DNA from 2 places in the Nocardioides sp. LS1 genome. Region 1 is predicted to be linked to the other one. Evidence: predicted binding sites of a transcription regulator. Region 1 holds the regulator's gene; the other holds the start of a gene.
The links. The regulator HrcA, encoded in region 1, represses chaperone genes, less so after heat shock. The targets are predictions, from matches to a motif close to TTGGCACTCGNNNNNNNCGAGTGCCAA.
Positions count from the first base shown of each region.

Region 2: the regulator HrcA is predicted to act here: its motif matches at 1,566-1,592, upstream of groL (chaperonin GroEL).

Region 1 is NZ_BIFF01000001.1:453,647-458,058, reverse strand. It holds gene EJF31_RS02155 (16S rRNA (uracil(1498)-N(3))-methyltransferase) at 1-518, opposite strand, end outside; gene dnaJ (molecular chaperone DnaJ) at 518-1,690, opposite strand; gene hrcA (heat-inducible transcriptional repressor HrcA) at 1,739-2,752, opposite strand; gene EJF31_RS02140 (MBL fold metallo-hydrolase) at 2,828-3,679, shown strand; gene EJF31_RS02135 (hypothetical protein) at 3,776-4,216, opposite strand; gene EJF31_RS02130 (S8 family serine peptidase) at 4,329-4,412, opposite strand, start outside.
Region 2 is NZ_BIFF01000002.1:1,899,429-1,903,840, forward strand. It holds gene EJF31_RS13780 (RimK family alpha-L-glutamate ligase) at 1-632, shown strand, start outside; gene EJF31_RS13785 (nitronate monooxygenase family protein) at 624-1,541, opposite strand; gene groL (chaperonin GroEL) at 1,755-3,380, shown strand; gene narI (respiratory nitrate reductase subunit gamma) at 3,481-3,948, shown strand; gene EJF31_RS13800 (hypothetical protein) at 4,060-4,239, shown strand; gene EJF31_RS13805 (cytochrome b N-terminal domain-containing protein) at 4,236-4,412, shown strand, end outside.

The DNA of each region.
Region 1 (4,412 bases):
AGCGCGACAGCGAGGTCGGCCGACCCGATCAACGACGCGACCGAGGCGGTCGACGCCATCTCGGTCACCTCGGGGAACCACGACCGGCGCGACTGCTTGGCCGCCTCGCGCGCCGTGGACCGCCAGCGGGCCAGTGACTTCACCGCCCGCTCGCCCTTCCAGACGGCGACGCTGCGCGACGCCGCCCACGGGACGATCTCGGCGACGCCGATCTCGGTGAGCATCTCGACGGCGAGCTCGCCGCGGTCGCCCTTGGGGATCGCCTGGACGACCACCAGCGAGGGCGACGGCGGCGCGGACGCAGACACCGACGACACCTCCACCGAGAAGACCCGCTTCCCGGTCGACGAGACGGAGCCCGTGACCGAGACCCCCAGCCCGTCGGTCAGCACGACCTGCTCCCCCACCCGCAGCCGGCGTACGGCGACGGCGTGGTGCGCCTCGTCGCCGGTGACCTCGACCGACGACCCGGCGGCGACGCCCGCGAGCGAGGGCACCAGGTGGACCGGCAGCGACATCAGTGCTGGTTGAACGAGTCGCGGAGGCGGCCGAAGAACGACTTGTTGCCGGGACGGACCTGGCCGGTCGGCGACTCCTCGCCGCGGAGGGCGGCGAGCTCGCGGAGCAGCTCCTCCTGGCGCGCGTCCAGCTTGGTCGGCGTCTCGACGATCACGCTGACGACCAGGTCGCCGCGACCGCCGCGCAGCCCGGGCACGCCCCGGCCGCGCAGGATCTGCTCGGTGCCGGACTGGGTGCCGGGCTTGAGCTCGAGCTCGAAGGACGTCTCGACGCCCGAGTCGGCGCCGCTCTCGACGTCGGCCTCCAGCGTCGGCAGGGTCAGCGTGGTGCCCAGGGCGGCCGCCGACATCGGCACCGAGACGGTGCAGTGCAGGTCGTTGCCGTGGCGGGTGAAGGTCTCGTGCGGCGCGATGTGGATCTCGACGTAGAGGTCGCCGGCGGGGCCGCCGCCGGGGCCGACCTCGCCCTGCTCGGTGAGCTGGACGCGGGTGCCGTTGTCGACGCCGGCGGGGATCTTGACCGTCAGCGTGCGGCGCGAGCGGACCCGGCCGTCACCGGAGCACTCCCGGCACGGCTCGGGGATGATCGAGCCGAAGCCGCGGCACGCCGCGCACGGGCGCAGCGTGCGGATCTCGCCGAGGAACGACCGCTGCACGTGGGCGACCTCGCCCGCACCGCGGCAGGTCTCGCACGGGATCGGGTGGCTGCCGGGGGCGGCGCCGTCACCGTTGCAGGTGGTGCACAGGACGGCGGTGTCGACCTTGAGCTCGCGGGCCGTGCCGAAGGCGGCCTCGGCGAGGTCCACCTCGAGGCGGATCAGGGCGTCCTGGCCGCGGCGTACGCGCGGGCGCGGGCCGCGGCCCTGGGCCGCGCCGGGCGCCCCGCCGCCGAAGAACGCGTCCATGATGTCGGTGAAGGAGAAGCCGGCGCCCTGCCCGAAGCCGCCGCCCTGCCCGCCGAACGGGTCGCCGCCGCGGTCGTAGGCCGCGCGCTTCTGGGGGTCGGAGAGCACCTCGTAGGCCATCGAGACCTCCTTGAACTTCTCCTGCGTCTCGGGGTCCGGGTTGACGTCCGGGTGCAGCTGCCGGGCCAGACGCCGGTAGGCCTTCTTGATGGCGTCGGCGTCCGCGTCGCGGGCGACACCGAGGAGGTCGTACAGGTCCTGACTCAAAACACGTTCCTTCTCGTTGCTGTGGGGGGGCGTTCGGGGAAGCGGGCCTCAGCCCTCGTCGAGGATGCGCGAGACGTAGCGGGCGACCGCGCGGACCGCCGCCATCGTGCCGGGGTAGTCCATGCGGGTCGGGCCGACGATCCCCAAGGTCGCCACGGCCTCGTCGCGCGGGCCGTAGCCGGTCGCGACGACGCTGGTGGCCGACAGCTCCTGGTAGGGGCCCTCGTGACCGATCCGGACGGTGACCGCGCCGCCGGTGGAGGCCTCGCCGAGCAGCTTGAGCAGCACCACGTGCTCCTCCAGCGCCTCGAGCAGCGGCCGGACCGCGGAGTCGAAGCTGTCGCCGTAGCGCGCGAGGTTGGCCGCGCCGCCGACCGCGATCCGCTCGTCGGAGCGGTGGTCGACGAGCACCTCGACGAGCACGTCGACGACCGCACGGGTCGCCTCACCGTCGACCAGAGGTACGGCGGAACGCAGCGCGGTGACCGCGTCGGCGATCACGGCACCCGTCGCGGCGCGGTTGACGGTGAGCCGGAGGTCGGCGAGGTCCTCGTCGCTGACCGGTGTCTCGACCTCGACCATGCGCTGCTCGACCCGGCCGGTCGACAGGATCAGCACCGCGAGCAGCCGGGTGGGCGCGAGCGCGACCAGCTCGACGTGCCGGACGGTGGAGCGCGAGAGCGTGGGGTACTGCACGACGGCGACCTGGCGGGTCAGCTGCGAGAGCGTCCGCACCGAGCGCTGCACGACGTCGTCGAGGTCGACGGCCCCGTCGAGGAAGGTCGAGATCGCCTTGCGCTCGGCGGCGCTCATCGGCTTGACCGTCGAGAGCCGGTCCACGAACAGGCGGTAGCCCTTGTCGGTGGGCACCCGGCCGGCGCTGGTGTGGGGCTGGGTGATGAACCCCTCCTCCTCCAGCGCGGCCATGTCGTTGCGCACCGTGGCCGGCGAGACGCCGAGCCCGTGGCGCTCCACCAGGGCCTTGGACCCGACCGGCTCCTCGGTGGAGACGTAGTCCTCGACGATGGCGCGGAGCACGGCGAGCCTGCGCTCTTCCTGCATCGTGACCTCCTCGCCGCTGTCGTCAGTCTTGGCACTCGCGTGTTCGGAGTGCCAAGAGTACTAGGGTCTCGGGCCATGACGGAGTTCACGGAGGTGGCCGAGCGCGTGTGGGTCGCGCGCTACGAGTGGTTCGACGTGAACATCACACTGGTCGGCGGTGACCGCGGGCTGCTCGCGGTCGACACGCACGCCTCGGCGCTGGCCGCGCGCGCGGTCCTCGACGACGTACGCCGGCTGGGCGCGGGCGAGGTGGTCGGCGTGGTCAACACCCACGAGCACTTCGACCACACCTTCGGCAACGGGATGTTCCGCAGCGCCTACGGGCAGATCCCGATCCACGCCCACGAGACGGCGGCGGCGCGGACCCTGGAGGCGGCCGAGCGGATCAAGGGCCTCTACCGCGACGACCCGTCCGACCCGCACCGCGACGAGGTCCTGGAGACCGAGGTCGTCGTGGCCGACACGACGTTCTCCTCCGCGGTCTCCCTCGACCTGGGCGACCGGGCGGTCGAGCTGGTGCACCCCGGGCGCGGCCACACCGGCGGCGATCTCGTGGTGCGCGTGCCCGACGTCGACGTGCTGCTGGCGGGCGACCTGGTGGAGGAGTCGGCGGCGCCGGGCTTCGGCGGCGACTGCTACCCGCTGGAGTGGCCGCTCTCGCTCGACATCGTGCTGGGGCTGACCACGTCGTCGACGGTGGTGGTGCCCGGTCACGGCGCCCCGGTCACCCGCGACTTCGTCGAGGAGCAGCGCAACGCGATCGGCATCGTCGCGGAGACGATCCGCGACCTCGCGACCCGGGGCGTGCCGGTCGACCAGGCCCTCGAGGTGGGCGACTGGCCCTACCTGCGCGAGGTGCTCGGACACGCCGTACGCCGTGGCTACGAGCAGCTGCCCCGCAGTCAGAAGCGGCTGCCGCTGATCTGATGCTGGTCCGGGCGCACGCACGACCGGCCCGGAACCCCTGGAGGTCCGGGCCGATCTGACGAGCGGGCCACGCGGCCCGAGGGCTCGACCGGGCGCTCAGCGCTCGATGTCGATGTCGCGGCGGGGCTGGACGTGACCCTCGACGTCGTCGTCCGCGCCCTCGGCGATGAAGTGGCGGTGACCCTCCACGTCCTCGTCCTCGGCCAGGGTGTGGCCGCCGGCCCTGCGGTGGCCCTCGACGTCGTCCTCGTCCGTCAGCGTGGGTCCACCCATCCTGCGGTGGCCCTCGACGTCGTCCTCGTCGTCGGTGAGCGTGTGGCCGCCGGCCCTGCGGTGGCCCTCGACGTCCTCGTCCTCGGAGAGCGTGTGGCCGCCGGCCCTGCGGTGACCCTCGACGTCCTCGTCGTCGGTGAGCGTGTGGCCGCCCGCCCTGCGGTGGCCCTCGACGTCCTCGTCCTCGGCGAACGTGTGGCCGCCCGCCCTGCGGTGACCTTCCACGTCCTCGTCGGTCGGCTCGTTGATCGGGTTGTCGTTCATGGTTGTTCTCCTCTGTTGGTGGGCCGCTCGCCCTGGTTGTTCCGAACTGTGCTCCTGCCGCTCGTCCTGTTCCGTCTGCTCGCTGACACAACGAGCGTCTTCTCGCGGACCCCTACGGGACGGCGTTCTCGCTCACCGCCTGGAGCACCGCCTTCACCTGGAAGGGGGTGAGCCCGGGGTGCTTGCCGAGCAGCAG
Region 2 (4,412 bases), on a different contig from region 1:
GGGTCGGCCCCGCCCTGCTCAACGGGGTCGAGGTGTTCCGCTGGAACACCGACAAGGGCTACCTCGTCGACCTCGCCGAGGCCGGCCTTCCCGTCGTGCCGACCCGGACCGCCGACGACGACGAGGAGGTCCGGCTCGCCGCGGCCGGCTACGGCGTCTCGGTCGTCAAGCCCCGCGTCGGCGCCGGGGGCTTCGGTGTCGAGGTCGTCGACGACGCCCGAACCTGGCTGCCCGCGGCCGACAGCCCGGGCGGGCCGTGGGTGGTGCAGCCGCTCGTGGAGTCGGTGCGCGACACTGGCGAGACCTCGGTCTTCGTCATCGACGGCCGACCGGTGAGCCAGGTCGACAAGCGTCCCGCCTCGGGGGAGATCCGGGTGCACGAGCACTTCGGCGGCCGCTCCCGGCCGGTCGAGCTGACCGACGAGGCCGCGCTGCTGGCGGCCCGGGCCGTCGCCGCGGCGGCGGACCTGATCGGCGCCGAGATCGTCTACGGCCGCGTCGACATGATGCGGCACGACGGCAGGCTGGTGGTCAGCGAGATCGAGGTGACCGAGCCCGGGCTCTACCTCGACGTGATGCCCCTCAACGCGATCCCGTTCGCCGAGGCCGTCGCGGCCCGGCTCTCACGCTGAGGGCAGTGCCCGGGCGAACTCCGCCACCACGTCGGCGGCGGTGAGCTCGTGCTCCAGCGCGACCACTCCCTCGCCGGCGTAGAGGTGGGCGGTGGTGAAGTCCTCGGCCTCGACGGCCTTGCGGTGGCGCTCGCGCGCCGCCTCGTCGAGGTCGTCCTCGTGGCCGACCCACGCGTCGAAGTAGGCGTTGGCCACGGCACGGCCCCCGAACTCGCGGGGCCAGGCCGCCTGCTGGGCCACGTCGAAGACCCGGCCGTAGCCGGTCTCGGTGGCGGCGAACAGCGCCTGCCGGGCCCGCGGGGACGTGTCGGTCTCGACGCAGCCGAGGAAGGCGGTGCCGACCCAGGCGCCCGCGGCACCGGCCGCCACCACGGCGGCGAGCCCGCGGTGGTTCAGGATCCCGCCGGCGGCGTAGACGGGCAGGTTGGTCCGGTCCAGCACGAGCTGGAGCAGCGGCAGCGTGGCCATCGCGTTGCGTCCGTGGCCGCCCGCCTCGGCACCCCGCACGACCAGGACGTCGGCACCCGCGTCCAGGGCGGCCTCGAGGTCGTCGAGCGACCCGACCTGGGTCGCGGTCAGGATCCCGGCCTCGCGCAGCCGGCCGAGGGGGCCGGCGTACTCGCCGAAGGAGACCGAGACCAGCGCCGGGCGCAGCTCGAGGACCGCCTCGAGCTGGTCGGGGGCGTCGGGCAGGGCCCAGGCCATCAGGCCCACGCCGTACGGCGTCCCGTCGGCGCCGGCGATCGCCGCCTGCCCGCGGATCCAGCCGCCGTCGCGGGTGGCCGCGACCCCGATCATCCCGAGGCCGCCGGCCGCGCCGACCGCGTGGGCGAGCCGGCCGCCGCCCGGGCCGGCCATCGGGGCGCCGATGAGGGGGACGGGGGTGCGGAGCTGGTCGGGCAGGTGCATGACCCCCACGGTAGCCGCGATCTCCTTGCACTCTCGGGGGTCGAGTGCTAAACATGACGCTGGCACTCGTAGCATGAGAGTGACAACACCGGATCGGTGACGTTGAGGTCCAGACCCTGGCGAGAAAGGGTTCGCCAGCAAGTCTCGACCGTCCGTCGCGGGCAGCCCACCGATCGGGTCCCCATGAACTCATACGCGTGAGGAATGGCTGAAATGCCCAAGCTTATTGCTTTCAACGAGGAGGCCCGGCGCGGCCTCGAGCGTGGCATGAACACGCTCGCTGACGCCGTCAAGGTCACCCTCGGTCCCAAGGGCCGCAACGTCGTCCTGGAGAAGAAGTGGGGCGCCCCCACGATCACCAACGACGGTGTGAGCATCGCCAAGGAGATCGAGCTCGAGGACCCCTACGAGAAGATCGGCGCCGAGCTCGTCAAGGAGGTCGCCAAGAAGACCGACGACGTCGCCGGCGACGGCACGACGACCGCGACCGTTCTCGCCCAGGCGATGGTCCGCGAGGGTCTGCGCAACGTGGCCGCGGGTGCCAACCCGATGGGCCTCAAGCGCGGCATCGAGGCCGCCGTGGCCGCTGTCTCCGAGCAGCTGTCCAACATGGCGATCGACATCGAGACCAAGGAGCAGATCGCGGCCACGGCCTCGATCTCCGCCGCTGACACCACCGTCGGCGAGATCATCGCCGAGGCGATGGACAAGGTCGGCAAGGAAGGTGTCATCACCGTCGAGGAGTCCAACACCTTCGGGCTCGACCTCGAGCTCACCGAGGGCATGCGCTTCGACAAGGGCTACATCTCGGCGTACTTCGTGACCGACCCGGAGCGCATGGAGACCGTGCTGGAGGACCCCTACGTCCTCATCGCCAACTCCAAGATCTCCTCGGTCAAGGACCTGCTGCCGCTCCTCGAGAAGGTCATGCAGTCCGGCAAGCCGCTGCTGATCCTCGCCGAGGACGTCGACGGCGAGGCCCTGTCCACGCTCGTCGTGAACAAGATCCGTGGCACCTTCAAGTCCGTCGCCGTCAAGGCCCCGGGCTTCGGTGACCGCCGCAAGGCCATGCTGCAGGACATCGCGATCCTGACCGGCGGCCAGGTCATCTCCGAGGAGGTCGGCCTCAAGCTCGAGTCGACCGGCATCGAGATGCTCGGCCAGGCCCGCAAGGTCGTCATCACCAAGGACGAGACCACCATCGTCGAGGGTGCCGGCGACACCGCCCAGATCGAGGGTCGGGTCAACCAGATCCGCGCCGAGATCGAGAAGTCGGACTCCGACTACGACCGCGAGAAGCTGCAGGAGCGCCTGGCCAAGCTGGCCGGCGGCGTTGCGGTCATCAAGGTCGGCGCGGCCACCGAGGTCGAGCTCAAGGAGCGCAAGCACCGCATCGAGGACGCCGTTCGCAACGCGAAGGCGGCCGTCGAGGAGGGCATCGTCGCCGGTGGCGGCGTGGCGCTCGTGCAGGCTGCGGCCACCGCGTTCGACAAGCTCGAGCTCGTCGGCGACGAGGCGACCGGTGCCAACATCGTGCGCTTCGCGTCCGACGCCCCGCTCAAGCAGATCGCGATCAACGCCGGCCTCGAGGGCGGCGTCGTGGCGGAGAAGGTGCGCAACCTGACCCCCGGTCACGGTCTCAACGCGGCCACCGGCGAGTACGTCGACATGATCGCCTCCGGCATCATCGACCCCGCCAAGGTGACCCGCTCGGCGCTGCAGAACGCCGCGTCGATCGCCGCGCTGTTCCTCACCACCGAGGCCGTCGTGGCCGACAAGCCGGAGAAGGCCGCCCCGATGGGCGACCCGTCCGGTGGCATGGGCGGCATGGACTTCTGAGTCCCGCCTCACCACACGCTCCACCAGCAGGGCCCCGGTCTTCGGACCGGGGCCCTGCTGCCGTCTCCCGGGAGGGGCGGCCGATTTCGCGCCATTGCTGGTGGCGGTCGCCGGCGGACTGCTCGCCGGCGTGATGACCGTGGTCGGCATGGCGATCCTCATCTACCGTCGCCGCACCACCGGACCGGTCTTCTCCGCGACCACCCCCATGGACAAGGTCATGTACGCCTTCCTGGCCGCGGTGATCGTCCTGGGGATGTGGAACACCGTGGCCGGCTCGATCCTCACCGTCGGCGGCGACTACAACTACCGCGAGGGCGTCTCGGTCTGGTACCGCTCGTTCCTCGCCTTCAACCCCGATGCGTCCCTGATGGCCGACGCCCCGCTGGGCTTCCAGCTGCACGCGCTGGTCGCGTTCGGGCTGTTCGCGCTCTGGCCCTTCACCCGGCTGGTGCACGTCTTCAGCGCGCCGCTGGGCTACCTGACCCGGCCCTACATCGTCTACCGCAGCCGGGACGTCCAGCTCGGCAGCCACCGGCCGCGGCGGGGCTGGGACCGGGTCGGCTGACCCACGAGGTGACCTTCGGCCCGGGCCATCGGCCCTACCGGTCGCCCGATCCGCGGCCCACGCTGGAGCCAGCGGGCGCCACCCGGCACCCGGGGCTCGAGGTGACCGGTCATGTGGTTCCACCCTTCCACCGCCCTCGCGGCGGGGCACTACCTCCACTGGGGCGTCATCAGCATCAGCGCCACCAACGCCTCGATCATCGTGTCGATGGTCGTCGTCTTCCTGCTCGCGATCGTCCTGCCCTTCCCGCACGGGAAGCGTGAGGACCCGACGGACCGGGACCCGCGATGAGCACCCGGGTCGCACCCGAGGACCAGCGCAGCTGGACCGTCGGGCTGCGCACGCGCCTGTCCACGCTCGTCCCGCCGGGACAGGCCCTGCCCGACCGGCAGCCGGCGTACGTAGCCTCCTGGATCTACGTCTTCGGGGTGCTCTCGCTCGCCTCGCTGCTGGTGGTGCTCGGC